DNA from 2 places in the Allobosea sp. P4_C6 genome. Region 2 is predicted to be linked to the other one. Evidence: predicted binding sites of a transcription regulator. Region 2 holds the regulator's gene; the other holds the start of a gene.

Region 1 (7,059 bases), on a different contig from region 2:
CATCTCGCCGAGCAGGGGCTGGTGACGGTCTCGCGCGGCCGCGGCACGCAGGTGACGGCGCCGCGCCTGCCGTATCCGATCGGCCGGCGCGTCAGCATGCGCACCAATATGGGCAAGCTCGGCATCCTCGGCACAAGCCGCATGCTCGCGGCCGAGACGGTGGTGGGCGAGGCGCCAGCCTGCGCGGCGCTCGGCCTGAAGAACGGGACGCCGCTCTGGCGCGTGCAGGGTGTCAGCCTGGCCGACGGCGTGCCGATGGGCACCGGCACGCATTGGCTCTCGGTCGAGCGCTTTCCCGATTTCGACAAGGCCTATCGCGAGGCGGCCGGCTCGATCACGGCTGCCTTCAAGATCTACGGCATCACGGATTACGTGCGCCTGTCGACGCGGTTGACGGCGCGGCTCGCCGACGAGCACGAGGCCGAACTGCTGGAGATCGCGCCCGAGGCAGCCGTGATGATCTCGACGGCGGTCGACGCGCTGCCCGACCTGACACCGATCCATCTCGTCAGCAGCGTCTTTGCGGCTGAGCGCATGGAGATGGTGATCGAGCCGTTCGGGGATTGAACCGCTCCGTCATGCTCGGGCTTGACCCGAGCATCTCAGGACGGAGAGGCGCCCTCTGCCTTCTTGCAAGAGATTCTCGGGTCAAGCCCGAGAATGACGCGCCAAGCCGAGCTTAACTCGCCCGCTTGCCGATGATCGCGAAGCGCAGCTTGCCGGAGAGGAAGTCGATGGCCGAGACCGCGGCGAGGATCAGCAGGATCAGGAAGGAGACCTGCTGCCATTCGAGCGTGCGGATCGTCTCGGCGAGATAGAGGCCGATGCCGCCGGCGCCGACGATGCCGATGATCGTCGAGGAGCGGGTGTTCGACTCGATATAATAGAGCACCTGGCTCGCGATCACCGGAAGGACCTGCGGCAGCAGGCCGAAGCGGATCTCATGCGCCTTGCCGCCGCCGACCGAGGCGACGCCTTCGACAGCTTTGCGGTCGGCCGCCTCGATCGCTTCCGAATAGAGCTTGCCGAAGGCGCCGAGATCGCTGGTCATGATCGCAAGCATGCCGGCGAAGGGGCCGAGGCCGACGACATTCACCCAGATCAGCGCCCAGATCAGCGCATCGACGCCGCGCACCGTGTCGAGCGAGCGGCGGGCGAGGAAATGCACGACGCGGTTGGCGACGACGTTGCGCGCGGCGATGAAGCCGAGCGGCAAGGCGAGCGCCGCCGCCAGCACGGTGCCGAGGAAGGCGATCGCGACGGTCTCGAACAGCGCCTGCACGAAGATCAGGGCGCGGGTCCAGGACCCCGGATGCGGCGGCAGCATCAGCGCGACGAAGGAGCCGAGATTGCCGAGCCCGGCGATGATCTTCCAGAGCGTCGTCTCGAGCGTGGTCAGTCCGTAGAGGAAGAGGCCGAGCAGAGCGACGATGGTGCCGATGGTCGCGAGTTTCGTCTTGAGCGATCCACGGATCGCGGCCTGGTGGCGGCTCAGGATGGCCGAGCGCTCGGCCGTGTCGAGGGCGAGGCTCATCGGCCGTGCTCCAGGCTGAGGAGTGCGTGGCGCAGCCGCTCGGTGCCGTAGTCGATCAGCATCACCGTGACGATGATCAGCAGCAGGATGGCGCTGACATCGGTGAAGTAGAATTTGCGGATCGCTTCGATCAAATCCTGGCCGATGCCGCCGGCGCCGACGAAGCCCATGATCGAGGCGCCGCGGACATTGATCTCGAAGCGCAGCAGCGCGTAGCTGGCGAAATTGGAGAGCACCTGGGGCACGACGGCGAAGCGCACGATCTGCCACCAGCCGCCGCCTGTGGCGGTGACGCCGTCGACCGGCTTCAGGTCGATGTTCTCGACGACTTCCGAGAAGAGCTTGCCGAGCGCGCCCATGGTGTGGATCGCGATGGCGAGCACGCCGGGCAAGGGTCCGAGTCCGAAGGCGATGACGAAGATCAGCGCGAAGACGATCTCGGGAACGGTGCGGCAGAATTCGAGGTAGCGGCGGACTGCGAAGCGCAGCCAGGCGGACCGGCCGAGATTGGCCGCGGCGGCGAAGCAGAACAGGAAGGCGCCGATGGCGCCGAGCACGGTGCCGACATAGGCGATCAGGACGGTCTGCCAGAGCAGCTTCAGCCAGCCCTTCAGGCCCCAGTACCATTCGGCGAGGTCGGCACCGAAGCTGGAGAGGCGCAGTGTCGGCAGCGTCTCGAAGATGTATTTCGGGAAGCGGTGGATGTTCTCGGCGAACTTGCCGAGATCGACCTCCGAACCCCGCGCCGCGAGCAGCACGCAGACGATGAAGACGGCGGCGCCGATGAAGGCCTGCCGGCGCTTGACGGTCGCCGCCTGCCGATAGGCTTCGGCATGGGCCCGGATGGCCGGGTCGTTGCGATCGATCGCGAGTGTCATGGAGAGGCGCTTCCGAGAGGTCGCGGGGACCGGCTGGCGCCGACCCCGGACAAGGGCGTCATTCTCGGGCGAAGCGAAGCGCGGAGCCCTGAGAATCTCTGGCGAGAGATGCCCGGGTCAAGCCCGGGCATGACGGATGCTGCTTACGACGACTTCTTCTTGCGGAGTTCGTCGACGAACTTGTTCAGCTCTATGATCGGCTCGTAGGACTTGTTGTCGACGGCGACGAGCGGGCCCTGCTTGCCTTCATAGATCTTGTCGAAGGCGACCTTGTCCTTGGTGGCGAGGTTCAGCACCGCGTCGCGGATCTTGGCCTTCAGGTCGTCGGGCAGGTCGGTGAGATAGGCCATCGGCGAGTTCACGATCTGCTCGGACTTGTAGATGATCCGGAAATCCTCGGCCTTGACCATGTTCTTGCGGGCCATGCGCAGGAGGTTCGATTCCTGCTCGTCGTTCCACCAGTTGGCGGCGATGTCGACGGTGCCCTGCTGCAGCGCGATCACCGCGTTCTCGTGGCTGCCGGTATAGACGACCTTGGAGAAGAAGGTTTCCGGCTCGATCTTCATGCCGTTGAGCACGAAGCGCGGTACGTTGTTGCCCGAGGTGGAATTGGGGTCGACGAGGCCGAGGTTCTTGCCCTTGAGGTCCTCGACCTTCTGATAGGGCGAGTCCTTCTTCACGTAGAACACCGAGTGATAGCCCTTGGTGCCGTCGAGGTTGGTCTCGATCGCGAAGGCGTCGACCTTGGCGCCGGTCATGCGGGCGCGGGCGAAGGACGCCGGGCCGTACATGCCGATATGGATGTTGCCGGCGCGCTGGCCCTCGATGATCGCGGCGTAGTCGTTGGCGATGCGCAGCGTCACCTTGGTGCCGAGCTCCTTCGAAAGGTAGTTCACGAAGGGGGTGTAGCGCTCGACGACGCCCGAGGCGTTCTCGGCCGGGATGATCGCGAAGATCAGCTCGGGATACTTCGCCTTCCAGTCCTGGGCGAAAGCAACGTTGCTAAAAGGCTGGGCGGCGGTGGCGGCAAGGCCGGCGGCGGCGAGCTTGAGGGTATGGCGACGGGTCAGCATTGGGTCTGCTCCTGGTTGCTGTCGGGATAGTCTTCTCGCGGCGCCGGCCCCGGGCCGCGCCGGCGATGCTTTGACGTCAGGCGATCTTCTGGCGGGCGCGCTTCGCTTCGGAGGCGGCGATGGCGTCGAGCGCATCCAGCGCCTCGGCCCCGGCATCCTTGGCCTCGATGCCGTAGAGCTCGYCCGCGACCTCGCGGGTCAACGCCTGCGGCACGTCGTCGAACACGACCTTGCCGGCCGACATGCCGATCAGCCGGTCGCAATACTTCGCGGCGATGTCGAGGTCGTGCAGGTTGCAGACCACGGTGATGCCGTCCTCGCGATTGATGCGGAACAGCGCGTCCATCACGACCTGGGTGTTGCGTGGGTCGAGCGAGGCGATCGGCTCGTCGGCGAGGATGATGCGCGGCTCCTGGACGAGCGCGCGGGCGATGGCGACGCGCTGCTGCTGGCCGCCCGAGAGGGTCTCGGTGCGCTGTGCAAGGAGATGTCCCATATCGAGACGCTCAAGAGCCGCGATGGCACGGATCTTGTCGTCTTCCGAGAAGCTCTTGACCAGCGTCAGCGCGACGGATCGATGGTTGAGGCGGCCGAGCAGCACATTGGTCAGCACGTCCAGGCGGCCGACGAGGTTGAACTGCTGGAAGATCATCGCCGTGTCGCGGCGCCAGCGCCGAAGCGAAGCGCCCTTCAGCGCCGTGACGTCCTGCTCCTCGCAGACGATACGGCCCGAGGTCGGTTCGGCCAGGCGGTTCAGCATGCGCAGCAACGTCGATTTGCCGGCTCCGGACCGGCCGATCACGCCCACCATCTCGCCCTTCGGGATGGACAGCGCGACATTGTCGACGGCGTTCCTGTCGCCAAAGCGCTTGGTCAGGGCTTCGATACGCAGCATGGATGGCTTCTCGGGCACGATACGGGCATGAGCGCGGCCCCGGCGGCCAAGGCCGAGGGGCAAGCGCGTCTCCATGGCGACGAGAGCTATCGGCTGCGAATGACAGCGGCGTGACAGCAGGCAGGGTAGGGCGAGTGCGGCCGGGGCCGTCTCAGACCGAGGTCAGAAGCATGTCGACGCAGGCGCCGACATAGGCCTTTCGCCTGGCGGCTGGCATCGGCCTGACGCCGAGCAGCCCGCGTGCCTGATGGAAGCCGCGCAGCATGCCGACGAACTGCTCAGCCAGCATCTCGGCCTGCGCCGGGCCGATCGGCCGCGAGAGCCCGTCGCCGATTTGTGATCGCGCGACGAGCAGGGCTGCCAGATCGTTCAGCATCCGCCTGGCGCCGGCCTCGTAAGCCACCCGGCCGAGCTCGGGGAAGCGCGGGGCTGCGCTCGCGACGAGGCGATGCAGGTCCAGCGCCGCGGGGCGCAGCATCATCTTCAGCATATCCTCGCCGAGGCGCACCAAAGTGTTGCGCAAATTCGACGCGGAAGAATTTTCGCGCAGCGGAATCGTCAACGTTTCCGTGAGCTCGGTGCAAATCGCCTTGAAGAGCGCTTCCTTATCGGCGAAATGGCTGTAGATCGTCTGTTTTGAAACACCGGCCCGATGGGCGATCTGGTCGAGACTCGCGCGTTCGAAGCCTTCCGCGAGGAAGGTTTCCGCGGCTGCGCGGGTGATGGCGTCGTGCTTGTCAGGGCGCGCACGCTCGGCGGAAGGGGATTTGGCCGGATTTGTCTCGGTTTGAGCAGAGGCGAGCAGGCGAGCCTTGGCGCCGTTTCGCCGGTGCGATTTCGGCACGGGTCTTGCCTCGGCAATCGCCGGGTCGGTGAGAAGGGTCGCCCGGTGTCGGCGGAGGGGGGTGTCAGCCATGCTTCCGCCCACTAAGCCTCTTATCAAACTGGACCGTCCAGTCTAAGATAGTCCTGCGGTATCGGAGCGTCCAGTCTTATGAAGCGGTTTCTCCTCCTCGTTTTAGTCGCGGCGCTCGCCGGCGGCGGCTATTACGCCTACCGCAACCAGCGCGCCGGTACGCAGCAGGCACAGGCCAGTGCGGTCTCCGGGCCGCGCGCGGTGCCGGTCGAGGTCGCCTCCATCGAACTGATGACCGTCAACGAGGAGGTCGAGGCCCTCGGCACGCTCGCGGCGGATGAATCCGTGGTCATCGCCCCCGAAATCGCCGGCCGCGTCATCGCGCTCGGCTTCAAGGAGGGCGAGCGCGTCAAGGCCGGGCAGGAGTTGGTCAAGCTCGATACCGCGATCCTCGATGCCGAGCTGAAGCAGGCGCAGGCCGATCTCGGCCTCGCCCGTGACACGAATGACCGGCTGAAGTCGCTGGTGTCGCGCGGCTCGGGCACGCAGGTCGCGCTCGATGAATCGACGGCCAAGCTCGCTTCCACCGAGGCGCGCGTCCAGCTCGCCAAGGCGAAGCTCGCGCAATCGACCATCGTCGCGCCGTTCAACGGCGTCGTCGGCCTGCGCGCGGTCAGCGTCGGCGACTATGTCTCTGTCGGCAAGCAGCTGATCACCCTGACCAACATCGATCCGATCAAGGTCGATTTCCGCGTTCCCGAAATCTATCTGAGCCGCCTCAAGACCGGCCAGCCGGTGCAGACGCGGGTCGATGCGGTCGCCGATCGCACCTTCACCGGCCGGATCTTCGCGATCGATCCCGTCGTCGACGTCAACGGCCGCGCGATCCGCCTGCGCGCCAACATCCCCAACGCCGATCTCACCCTGAAGCCCGGCCTGTTCGCCCGGCTGACGATCACCGTCGACCAGCGTGAGAACGCCATCGTAGTGCCCGAGATGGCCGTGGTGCCTGATGGCATCGGCAAGATGATCTACGTCGCCGAAAACGGAAAGGCGCGCCGCGTCGCCGTCGAGCTCGGCAAGCGGCTGCCCGGCAAGGTCGAGATCGTCAAGGGTCTGACGCCCAAGATGCAGATCATCACCGCCGGCCAGATGCGCTTGCGCGACGGCAGTGCAATCTCCATCAAGGAGAAGCCCGTCCAGACGAGCCAGCTCTGATGAGCCTGTTCGAGCTCTTCGTCCGCCGGCCCGTCCTCTCGACGGTGCTGAGCCTGCTGGTGATGCTGATCGGCATCGTCAGCTATGGCCGCCTCACCGTCCGCGAATATCCCAATATCGACGAGCCGATCGTCTCGGTGCAGACGGTCTATCGCGGCGCCTCCGCCGAGATCATCGAGACCCAGGTCACGCAGATCCTGGAGAACTCGATCGCCGGCATCGAAGGCATCGAGATCATCTCCTCGGCCAGCCGCCAGGAGCGCAGCCAGATCTCCGTGCGCTTCCGCCCCGACATCGATCCCGACGTCGCGGCCTCCGACGTGCGCGACCGCGTCAGCCGCGTGCGCGGGCGCATGCCGGACGAGATCGACGAACCGATCATCGCCAAGGTCGAGGCGGATTCGCAGCCGATCCTCTATCTGTCGCTGACCAGCACGCGGCACAGCCCGCTCGAGCTCACCGATTTCGCCGACCGCTTCATCGCCGAGCGCGTCCAGAACATCACCGGCGTCGCCGAGGTCCGCATCCTCGGCCAGCGCCAATATGCGATGCGCATCTGGCTCGATCGCTCGCGCCTCTCGGCCTACAACGTCACGGTCCAGGAG
Region 2 (10,289 bases):
AGGAAAGCGGCAACCCCTTCAACGCTCCGAGCATGGCGACGAGATCGCCGGTCAGCCGCGCCGCCCGCCCGCGCGAGATCTCGGCGATATCGGGGTTCTTCTTCTGCGGCATGATCGAGGAGCCGGTGGCGAAGGCGTCGTCCAGCGTCACCCAGGCGAATTGCCTGGAAGCCCACAGCGTCACCTCCTCGGCGAGCCGCGACAGGTTCGTCGTCAGCATCGCCGCGACGAACAGGAACTCCGCGACATGGTCGCGCGCGCCGACCGCATCGACCGAATTCTCGAACGGCCGGTCATAGCCGAGCGCCCGCGCGCTGAGCTCGGGATTGAGCGTGATCGCGGAGCCGGCAAGCGCCGCCGCCCCGAGCGGCGACTGGCCGGAGCGCGCTTCCCAATCCTTCAGGCGCGAGGCATCGCGCATCAGCACCTGGCCATGCGCCATCAGCCAGTGGCCGAAGGTGACGGGCTGGGCGCTCTGCAGATGGGTGAAGCCGGGGCTGACCGAGGCCGCGTGCAATTCCGCCTGGTCGGCGATCGCGGTCAGCAATTCGGCCAGCATCGCCGCCAGCGAACGCGACTTCTCGCGCAGATAGAGCTTGAGGTTGTTGGCCGCCTGGTCGTTGCGCGAGCGCCCGGCCCTGAGCTTGGCGCCGGTCGAGCCGATCCGCTCGGTCAGGATGCGCTCGATGAAGGTGTGGACGTCCTCGTCCTGCGGTCCCGGCGCGATGCGCCCTTCGACCGTGTCCCGTGCGATCGCGTCGAGGGCGGTCAGGATGGTGTCGAGTTCCGAGGCCGTCAGCAGCCCGGCGCGCCCGAGTTCGGCCGCATGCGCCTTGCCGCCGGCGACATCCTGAGGCACCAGCCTGGCGTGCTCGCCGGCTGCGCTGGAGAGCTTCATCAACCGCGCATCCGGCGGCTTGCGGAAACGTCCGCCCCACAGGCGGGTCGTCTGGTTCATGATGCTCGTTCCTCCCCTAGCGGAAGAATGGCCTCTTGACCGAGAGGCCGGCAAACGAAACGATCTCCGCAGAGATAGTCCGAAAAGGAATACCCCATGGCTGCCGGTCGGCCTCCCCCGTCATCGACCGCCCTGCGGGCCTTCACCACCGTCGCACGACTGGGCTCGACGGCCCGCGCCGCGCAGGCGGTCAACCTCACCCAGAGCGCCGTCTCCAAGCAGATCCTCTCGCTGGAGCATCATCTCGGCGCCGTGCTGTTCGATCGCAGCCCGCTCGGCCTGAAGCTGACCGAGGCCGGCGCGATCTATCTGCCCTATGCCGAAGCGGCGCTGGAGCAGATGGATCGCGGCGCGCGGCGCCTGGCCGAGCGCTCCGCGGTCGCCCGGCCGATCCGGCTGCACATGGTCGCCATCGTCGGCGAGCGCTGGCTGATGGGGCGCTTTCCCGCCTTCGCCGAGGCTCATCCCGGCGTCGACGTGCAGTTCACCAACTATGTCAGCGAGAGCGAGACCGAAGAGCCCGATCTCGATATCGCCCACGGCGTCCCGCCCTGGACCGGCAGGGAGGCGCACTACCTGTTCGGCCGCGACGTCGCCCTCGTCGCCGCGCCGAGCCTGATCGAACGCATGGGCGGTTTCCGCCGCGCCGCCGACATCCAGAAGATGACGCTGCTCCAGCACTATCAGATGCCGACCTTCTGGGCCGAGTTCACCGAGGCCCACGACCTGCGCGGCGCTGTGCCCGAGCACACCGTGCGCTACGGCTACTATTCCGTGATTACCAGCGCCGCCGTCGCCGGGCTCGGCGTCGCCCTGACGCCGCGCTGCTATGTGGCCGATGAATTGGCCTCCGGCGCGCTCGTCAACCCGCTCGGTCTCGGCTTCACGAGCGCAACCGGCTGCTGGCTCACCCGCCCGCTCGGCCAGCCGGATCGCCCCGGCCTCGACGAATTCGTCACCTGGCTGCTCAGCGAAGCCGGGCAGTTCGACGCCGCGACACGGGCGCCTTCCGCCGCAGACTGATTTCCCGCGAAACTTCCCTCCGGGCGGGGCGTTGTCTTCGCCGAGGAGGAGACATGCTCACCATTCTGCCCGCCCCCGACCATGTCGGCGCCTACCGCCTGTCGCGGACGCTGACGGCCGATGATCTCGATCAGATCATGGCCGATATCGATGCGAAGCTTGGCCGCCACGAGAAGATCGGCATCCTCGCCGACTTCACCGATTTCACCGACATGACATTGGCCGCCGCCTGGAAGGATGCGCGCTACAGCCTTGGCAAGCTCTGGGAACTCCAGCGTTTTCCCCGCGAGGCCGTGGTCACCGACAAGAGCTGGCTCGCCGCCTTCGTCGACCTGCTCAACCCCGCGATCCCCTTCGTCACGGTGCGCACGTTCAAGCCGGAGGAGTACGACACCGCGCTGGCCTGGGCCGGCGATATCGAGGGCGGTCCCAACGCCTGACGATCGCGCGCGTCAGCTGCGCGCGAAGGTCTCGTCGAAGGCGTAGCCGGCGCCGCGCACCGTGCGCAGCGGGTCCTTGGTGTTGGCAGGCGTGATTGCCTTGCGCAGCCGCCCGACATGGACGTCGACCGTGCGCTCGTCGATATAGACGTCGCGGCCCCAGACGGCATCGAGAAGCTGGGCGCGCGAATAGACCCGCCCCGGTGCCTGCATCAGGAATTCGAGCAGCCGGAACTCGGTCGGCCCGAGATGCAGCTCGCTGCCGGCGCGGCGGACGCGCCGGGTCGTGCGGTCGAGTTCGAGATCGCCCGCGGCCAGCAGCCCCGCGACGTGACCTGGCTTCGCCCTGCGAAGAAGCGCCTGGATGCGCGCGATCAGTTCCGGCAGCGAGAACGGCTTGACGACGTAGTCGTCGGCGCCGGTCGCAAGGCCGCGTACCCGCTCGGTCTCCTCGCCGCGCGCCGTCAGCATGATGATCGGCACGCGCTCGGTGTCGCGCCGCGAGCGCAGCCGCCGGCAGAGCTCGATGCCGGAGAGGCCGGGCAGCATCCAGTCGAGCAGCACGAGATCGGGCGTGTGGTCGCGCAGATGCAGCTCCGCATCGTCCCCGCGCGCGACGCTGTCGACCTCGAAGCCCTCGGCCTCGAGGTTGTAGCGCAGCAGCAGGGTGAGCGGCTCCTCGTCCTCGACGATCAGGATGCGTGCGGCCATGATGTCTTGCCTCAGCTGCCCGTGATCGCCTCGACCTCGATATTGGTCGTGTCGAGCTTCGGCCGGTTCACGTCGAGCGAGTCGCCGGTGATGAGATAATGGATTGTCTCGGCGATGTTGGTGGTGTGGTCGCCGATGCGCTCGATGTTCTTCGCGCAGAACAGCAGATGCGTGCAGAACGTGATGTTGCGCGGATCTTCCATCATATAGGTCAGGAGCTCGCGGAACAGCGAGGTGTAGAGCGCGTCGATCTCGTCGTCGCGGCGCCAAACCTCGAGCGCCTTCTGCTCGTTGCCGGCGGCATAGGCGTCGAGCACGTCCTTGAGCTGCGCCTGGACGAGGCGGCTGATATGCTCGAGGCCGACGACCGCGCGATGCGGCGGCTGGAACTGCCCGGCGATGGCGACGGCCCGCTTGGCGATGTTCTTGGCGAGATCGCCGACGCGCTCGACATCCGCCGCGATGCGGATCGCCGAGATCAGCTCGCGCAGATCGTTGGCGAGCGGCTGGCGCCGGGCGATGGTCAGCACCGCCTTCTCCTCGACCTCGCGCTGGAGATTGTCGAGGCGCTGGTCGGCCGAGATGATCTTCTGGGCGAGCGCGGTGTCGCGGCGCACCAGGGCGACGGTGGAATCGCCCAGCATGCGCTCGGCCATGCCGCCCATTTCGGCGAGGCTGCGGCGGATGCCCTCGAGATCGGTGTCGTAGGAACGGACGATGTGATCGGTCATGGCGTTATCCTCGAAGCATTTTCAAGCGAAGTGGGCACCGGTTCGCGCGATGAAAATGCGATAAAACAAAGAAGTCCGTCGCCGCTCAGCCGAAACGGCCGGTGACGTAGTCCTGCGTCTGCTTTTTGCCGGGGTTCATGAAGATCGTGTTGGTCGGCGCGAACTCGATGACCTCGCCCAGATACATGAAGGCGGTGTACTGCGAGATGCGGGCCGCCTGCTGCATGTTGTGGGTGACGATGGCGATGGTGAAGTCGCTCTTCAGCTGCTCCAGCAGGTCCTCGATCTTGCCGGTCGAGATAGGATCCAGCGCCGAGGTCGGCTCGTCGAACAGGATCACCTCCGGCTTCTGCGCGATGGTGCGCGCGATGCACAGGCGCTGCTGCTGGCCGCCGGAGAGGCCCATGCCGGAGCTCTTCAGCTTGTCCTTGACCTCGTCCCAGAGCGCGGCGCGGCGCAGGGCGCCTTCGACGCGGTCGTCGAGCTCGGACTTAGGCGGCCTCTCATAGAGCCGGATGCCGAAGGCGACGTTGTCGTAGATCGACATCGGAAACGGCGTCGGCTTCTGGAACACCATGCCGACGCGCGAGCGCAGCTCGTTCACGTCGACATCGTTGGAGATGATGTTGCGCCCGTCGAGCAGGATCTCGCCGGTCGCCCTCTGCTCGGGATAGAGCGAGTAGATCCGGTTGAAGATGCGCAGCAGGGTCGACTTGCCGCAGCCGGAAGGGCCGATCAGCGCCGTGACGTGCCGGTCGCGGAAGTCGAGATTGATGTTCTTCAGCGCCTTGTGCTCGCCGTAGTAGAAATCGAGGTTTTTCACCGCGATCCGGACGGGCGCCTCGGCATCGAGCGATTGCGGGGAGAGTTCAAGGGTCGAAAGCATCGACATGGTCCTTCAGGATCAGACGCGACCGGGTTGGATTCAAGCTCTACTTGCCGCCGCTGACGATGCGGCGGGCAACGATCGAGAGCAGCAGGATCGACATGGTGATGATGAGCGAGCCGGCCCAGGCCAGCTGCTGCCAGTTCTCGTAAGGGGCCGAGGCGAACTGGTAGATCGTCACGGGCAGGTTCGAGACGCCCCCGACGAGGTTCGCCGAGAACCAGAAATTGTTGTTGAGCGCGGTGAAGATCAGCGGCGCGGTCTCGCCGGCGATGCGGGCGAGCGCCAGCAGAATGCCGGTGACCATGCCGGCCTTGGCCGCCCGCCAGGTCACGCTGGTGATGACGACCGAGGGCGGCGCGCCGAGAGCGGCTCCGGCCTCGCGCAGCGGGCCGGGCACGAGACTCAGCATGTCCTCGGTGGTGCGCACGATGACGGGGATCGCGATGATGCCGAGCGCGACGCCGCCGGCCCAGCCGGAATAGCCGCGGAACGGCTCGACCAGCAGGACGTAGACGAACAGGCCGATCAGGATCGACGGCGCCGAGAGCAGAATGTCGTTGATGAAGCGGATCAGGTTCGCGAGCTTCGAGCGCCTGCCGTACTCGGCGAGCCATGTCCCCGCCAGCACGCCGATCGGCGTGGCGATGGCGATGCCCAGGAAGGTCAGCACCACCGAACCGACGATGGCGTTGGCGAGGCCGCCGCCTTGAGAGCCGGGGCCGGGCGTGACCTCGGTGAAGGTCGCGAGCGAGAGCCCGCCGATGCCCTTCACCACCAGCATGCCGAGGATCCAGAACAGCACGAAGATGGCGCAGAAGGTGAAGCCGGTGGCGATGATCTTCATCAGCCGGTCGGCGGTGCGGCGGGACTGGCGGACGCGCCCCCAGGGGGTATGGGGCAGTTCGCGCGGCTTGGAAGCAGTGGTCATGCTCATCTCCCGGGACCTCAGTAGCGCTTCACCCGCGAGACCAGCAGTCGCGCGATGACGAGGACGACGAAGGTGACGAAGAACAGGATGCAGCCCAGCGCGATCAGCGAGTTGAGCTGGAGGCCCATCGCCTCGTTGAACTCGTTGGCGATGCGCGAGGCGATGGTCGAGCCCGGATCGAGGATGGAGCTCGACAGGCGGTTGGCGTTGCCGACGACGAAGGTCACCGCCATCGTCTCACCGAGCGCGCGGCCCAGGCCCAGCATGACCGCGCCGATGATCGAGACGCCGGCCTGCGGCACCAGCACATGGCGCACGACCTCCCAGGTCGTCGCGCCGATGCCGTAGGCGCTCTCGCGCAGCACGGAGGGGATCTGCTCCAGCATGTCGCGGGTGATCGAGGCGATGAAGGGCACGATCATGAAGGCCAGGATGATGCCGGCCGTGAAGATGCCGAGACCCGAGGGCGAGCGCGAGTAGAGCACGGTGCCGACGATCGGGATGCCCTCGACGATGTTCGAGAGCGGAATCTGCACATAGGCCGCGAAGAGCGGCGCGAAGACGAACAGGCCCCACATGCCGTAGATGATCGAGGGCACGGCGGCGAGCAGTTCGATCGCGGTGGCGACCGGCCGCTTGAACCAGGGCGGCGCGAGCTGGGTGAGATAGACGGCGATGCCGAGCGAGAGCGGCACGCCGATCAGCAGCGCGATCAGCGCCGTCGAGAGCGTGCCGACGATCGCCGGCCAGGCGCCGTACTGGTCGTTCTGGGTGTCCCAGACGCTGGAGGTGATGAAGCCGAGCCCGAACTCGCGGAAGGCCGGCCAGCCGCCGACGACCATCGAGAGCATGATGCCGGCGAGCAGCACCAGGACGAACAGCGCCGCCGCGAAGCTGGCATTGCGGAAGAACAGGTCGAAGCCTGCCTTCGGCGTCCTGCGGACGATCGGCGCCGCGCCGGGAATGCTCGTCATGTCGGTTGCTGCGGTCATCCGCGGAAGCTCCGGTGTCGTAGCCGAGGTCGCCTGCGGCCGGTCGCCCGGCGCCGATCAACCTCAGCCCTCATCCTGAGGAGCGCTCTGCAGGAGCGTGTCCCGAAGGAGGCTCCCGTGCACTCTGGATCCATCCTTCGAGACGCCGCGCACCGCGGCTCCTCAGGATGAGGGCTGAATGTATCGGCAAGGCGGGAATGTCCCGCCTCGCCTTGTCGGCCGCAGCGATCAGAAGATCGGCTTGCCGGCGGTATCGGTCACGCCCTTCCAGGCAGCGCGGACCTGGTCCTTCACATTCGCCGGCAGTGCGACGTAGTCGAGCTCGCTCGCCAGCTTGTCGCCGCTCTTGTAGGTCCAGTCGAAGAACTTCAGCGCGGACTGCACATCTTCCGGCTTCTCCGGCTTGGCATGGACGAGGATGAAGGTCGCCGAGGTGATCGGCCAGGCATCCGCGCCCTTCTGGTTGTTGAGCGAGATGCCGAAGCCGGGCTGCTCCTGCCAGTTGGCATTGGCCGCAGCGGCCTGGAACGCCTTCTCTTCCGGCGCCGGGAAGTTGCCGTCGGCATTCTTCACCAGGGCATGGGCGAGCTTGTTCTGCTTGGCATAGGCGTACTCGACATAGCCGATCGAGTTCGCGACCTGCTTGACGGAAGCCGAGACGCCTTCATTGCCCTTGCCGCCGATGCCGACCGGCCACTGGACCGACTGGTTGGTGCCGATCTTGGACTTCCAGTCGGCCGAGACCTTCGAGAGGTAGTCGGTGAAGACGAAGGTCGTGCCCGAGCCGTCCGAGCGGTAGACCGGGTTGATGTTGGCGTCCGGCAGGGTCACGCCGGCGTTGAGCGCCACGATCTTCGGGTCGTTCCACTTCTTGATGTCGCCCAGATAGATCTGCGCGATGATCTCGCCCGAGAGCTTGAGCTTGCCCGGCTCGATGCCGGCGATGTTGACGGCCGGAACGACGCCACCCATCACGGTCGGGAACTGGATCAGGCCGTCCTTGGTGAGGTCCTCGCCCTTGAGCGGGGCGTCGGTCGCGCCGAAGGCGACGGTCTTCGCCTTGATCTGGCGGATGCCGCCGCCCGAGCCGATCGACTGGTAGTTCAGGCCGATGCCCGTGTCCTTCTTGTAGGCCTCGGCCCACTTGGAATAGATCGGGAAGGGGAAGGTCGCGCCGGCGCCGGTAATGTCGGCGGCCTGGGCGGAACCGGCGATCCCGGCGGCGACGGCCGCGAGAACGAGAATCTTGCGCATTGAGATGTCCTCTCTGGGTCGCTGTATGCAGCGGCCCTGTCAGAACACCCTCTATATGACAGCCAAATGACATTTCGTCATGAAAGCTGTCATGAAGGGCTGACAGCCGGTCTCTAGCCGGCCTGCTGAGCGCCGAAGCGCGGCAGGATCGCCTTGAAGGTCGCGCCTTCGCCGGGCTTGCTCTCGATCGTCAGCCGGCCGCGATGGCGCAGCACGATATGCTTGACGATGGCGAGGCCCAGGCCCGTGCCGCCCGCCTCGCGGCTCGCCGCGGTATCGACCCGGTAGAAGCGCTCCGTCAGGCGCGGCAGGTGCTCCGGCGCGATGCCGGGGCCGTCGTCACGCACATGGAAGCTGGCCTCGCCCTCCCCGGCCTCGACGGTGATCAGGACCTCGCCGCCCCGCTTGCCATATTTGATCGCGTTCTCGACGAGGTTCTCCATCAGCCGCAGCAGTTCGTCGCGATCGCCGGGAACCTGGAGCGGCTCGCGCGGCGTGCGCAATGTCAGCGTCACCTCGCGCTCGCGCGCCATCAAGGTGAGCGAGTCGACGATCTCGCGCGCGATGCCGGCGAGATCGACGGGCGTGTCGGGCGCAACATGGGCACGCTGCTCGATGCGTGAGAGCGAGAGCAAGTCATCGACGAGACGCGCCATGCGTAGCCCCTGCTCGCGCATGATCCCGAGGAAGCGCTCGCGGGCGCGCTCGTCGTTGCGCGCCGGCCCCTGCAAGGTCTCGACGAAGCCGAGCAGCGAGGCCAGCGGCGTGCGCAGCTCGTGGCTGGCATTGGCGACGAAATCGACGCGCATGCGCTCGATCACCCGCTGCTCGCTGAGGTCCTGGAAGGTCAGCAGCGTCGCGCGCCGGCGCCCGGCGCCCAGCGCCGCGATATGGATGCGAAAGGCTCGCTCGAACGGCACCCGCTCGACGAGCTCGACGGTCTTGCGATCTCCCCCGAGCGCGACATGCTCGATCGCGTCGTTGAGATCGGGGTCGCGCAGCACCAAGGCCAGCAGCTTGCCGATCTCGAGCCCCGGAATGAGCGCGTGCATCGCCGGGCTCAACGCCTGCGCGAAACCCTGCTCGTCGAGCAGTACGACCGGAGCGCCGAGCGCCTCGATCATGTGCCGCGTCGTCGCGGAGTGGGAAACGGCAATGTCGACCATGGAGCGCCCGAAGCCTGCCGGCGGCGGCCGGCGCGCCCTTCCTGAGCGGAAGAAGCGGAAGCGTCAATTCCCTTCCGCGCGGCAGCCGGCTAGGCTTTGCGCGAAACAAGGAGCCGACGATGGCGAAGAAATTCTCCGGTTCAAATGCGAAGAACGCGATCGAATTGCCGTCGGGGAACCAACCGAAGCCGGCGAAGGCCCGCTCGAAGCCCGCCAAGCTCAAGGACTTCGACATCGAGGCCGATACGCTGCCGGAAGCCATCGTCGATGCCGCCTATCACAGCGGCGACTATCCCTATGGCAAGCGGATGAAGCGCAAGCGCTACAACCGCGAGCTCGAGCCGCTCCAGATCGAATTGCAGAAGCTGACGCGCTGGGCCGCAAAGCAGGGCGAGCGCATCGTCATCGTCTTCGAGGGCCGCGACGGCGCCGGCAAGGGCGGCACCATCGCCCGCTTCACCCAGCATCTCAACCCGCGCCAGGCCCGCATCGTCGCGCTGCCGAAACCCTCCGATACCGAGAAGGGCCAGTGGTACCTGCAGCGCTACGCTGCCGAGATGCCGACGGCGGGCGAGATCGTGTTCTTCGATCGCTCCTGGTACAACCGCGCCGGCGTCGAGCGCGTCATGGGCTTCTGCACGCCGGAGGAAACCGAGCATTTCCTGCGCGAGGCGCCGGTCTTCGAGGGCATGCTGGCGCGGGACGGCGTCCGCCTGATCAAGCTCTTCCTGACCATCGGGCGCGAGATGCAGATCACGCGGCTGCATGCCCGCTGGCACGATCCGCTGAAGCGCTGGAAGCTATCGCCGATCGACTTCGAGGCCCTGCCGCGCTTCGACGATTATTCCCGCGCCTTCGACGAGATGCTCGGCCGGACCTCGACCGAAAGCGCGCCCTGGCACGTCGTGCGCAGCAACGACAAGCTGCGCGCCCGCCTCAACGCCATCCGCCACGTGCTGAAGACGATCCCCTACAAGGACAAGGACGAGGCGGCGATCGGCATACTCGACGAGGAGATCGTCATCCCCGTCGACCGCTATCTCGACCATGGCGGCGAGCCGGAGGGCCGATAGCACCCCGGCCGCCGCCTCACGGCCCCATCACGTGGTTCGGCAGCCAGGTCGTCAGCGGCGGCCATAGCGTGATCATGGCCAGCACCACCAGCAGCGGCACGAGCCAAGGCAGGATCGCCTTCGA

Evidence for each region. The regulator PhoB, encoded in region 2, activates phosphate uptake and scavenging genes when phosphate is short. The targets are predictions, from matches to a motif close to TGTCATNNANCTGTCAT.
Region 1: a site for PhoB is predicted at 4,480-4,496, ahead of phnC (phosphonate ABC transporter ATP-binding protein). Genes of this name have one in related genera too.

Annotation. Positions count from the first base shown of each region.
Region 1 is NZ_JBFUIF010000019.1:17,635-24,693, reverse strand. It holds gene phnF (phosphonate metabolism transcriptional regulator PhnF) at 1-567, shown strand, start outside; gene phnE (phosphonate ABC transporter, permease protein PhnE) at 680-1,534, opposite strand; gene phnE (phosphonate ABC transporter, permease protein PhnE) at 1,531-2,412, opposite strand; gene phnD (phosphonate ABC transporter substrate-binding protein) at 2,556-3,485, opposite strand; gene phnC (phosphonate ABC transporter ATP-binding protein) at 3,562-4,380, opposite strand; gene AC1DVA_RS15320 (TetR/AcrR family transcriptional regulator) at 4,532-5,296, opposite strand; gene AC1DVA_RS15315 (efflux RND transporter periplasmic adaptor subunit) at 5,375-6,454, shown strand; gene AC1DVA_RS15310 (efflux RND transporter permease subunit) at 6,454-7,059, shown strand, end outside.
Region 2 is NZ_JBFUIF010000016.1:96,229-106,517, forward strand. It holds gene argH (argininosuccinate lyase) at 1-958, opposite strand, end outside; gene AC1DVA_RS13805 (LysR substrate-binding domain-containing protein) at 1,055-1,981, shown strand; gene AC1DVA_RS13810 (SpoIIAA family protein) at 2,035-2,421, shown strand; gene phoB (phosphate regulon transcriptional regulator PhoB) at 2,434-3,132, opposite strand; gene phoU (phosphate signaling complex protein PhoU) at 3,144-3,863, opposite strand; gene pstB (phosphate ABC transporter ATP-binding protein PstB) at 3,949-4,755, opposite strand; gene pstA (phosphate ABC transporter permease PstA) at 4,796-5,680, opposite strand; gene pstC (phosphate ABC transporter permease subunit PstC) at 5,698-6,654, opposite strand; gene pstS (phosphate ABC transporter substrate-binding protein PstS) at 6,901-7,926, opposite strand; gene AC1DVA_RS13845 (ATP-binding protein) at 8,040-9,092, opposite strand; gene ppk2 (polyphosphate kinase 2) at 9,212-10,165, shown strand; gene AC1DVA_RS13855 (TRAP transporter large permease) at 10,182-10,289, opposite strand, start outside.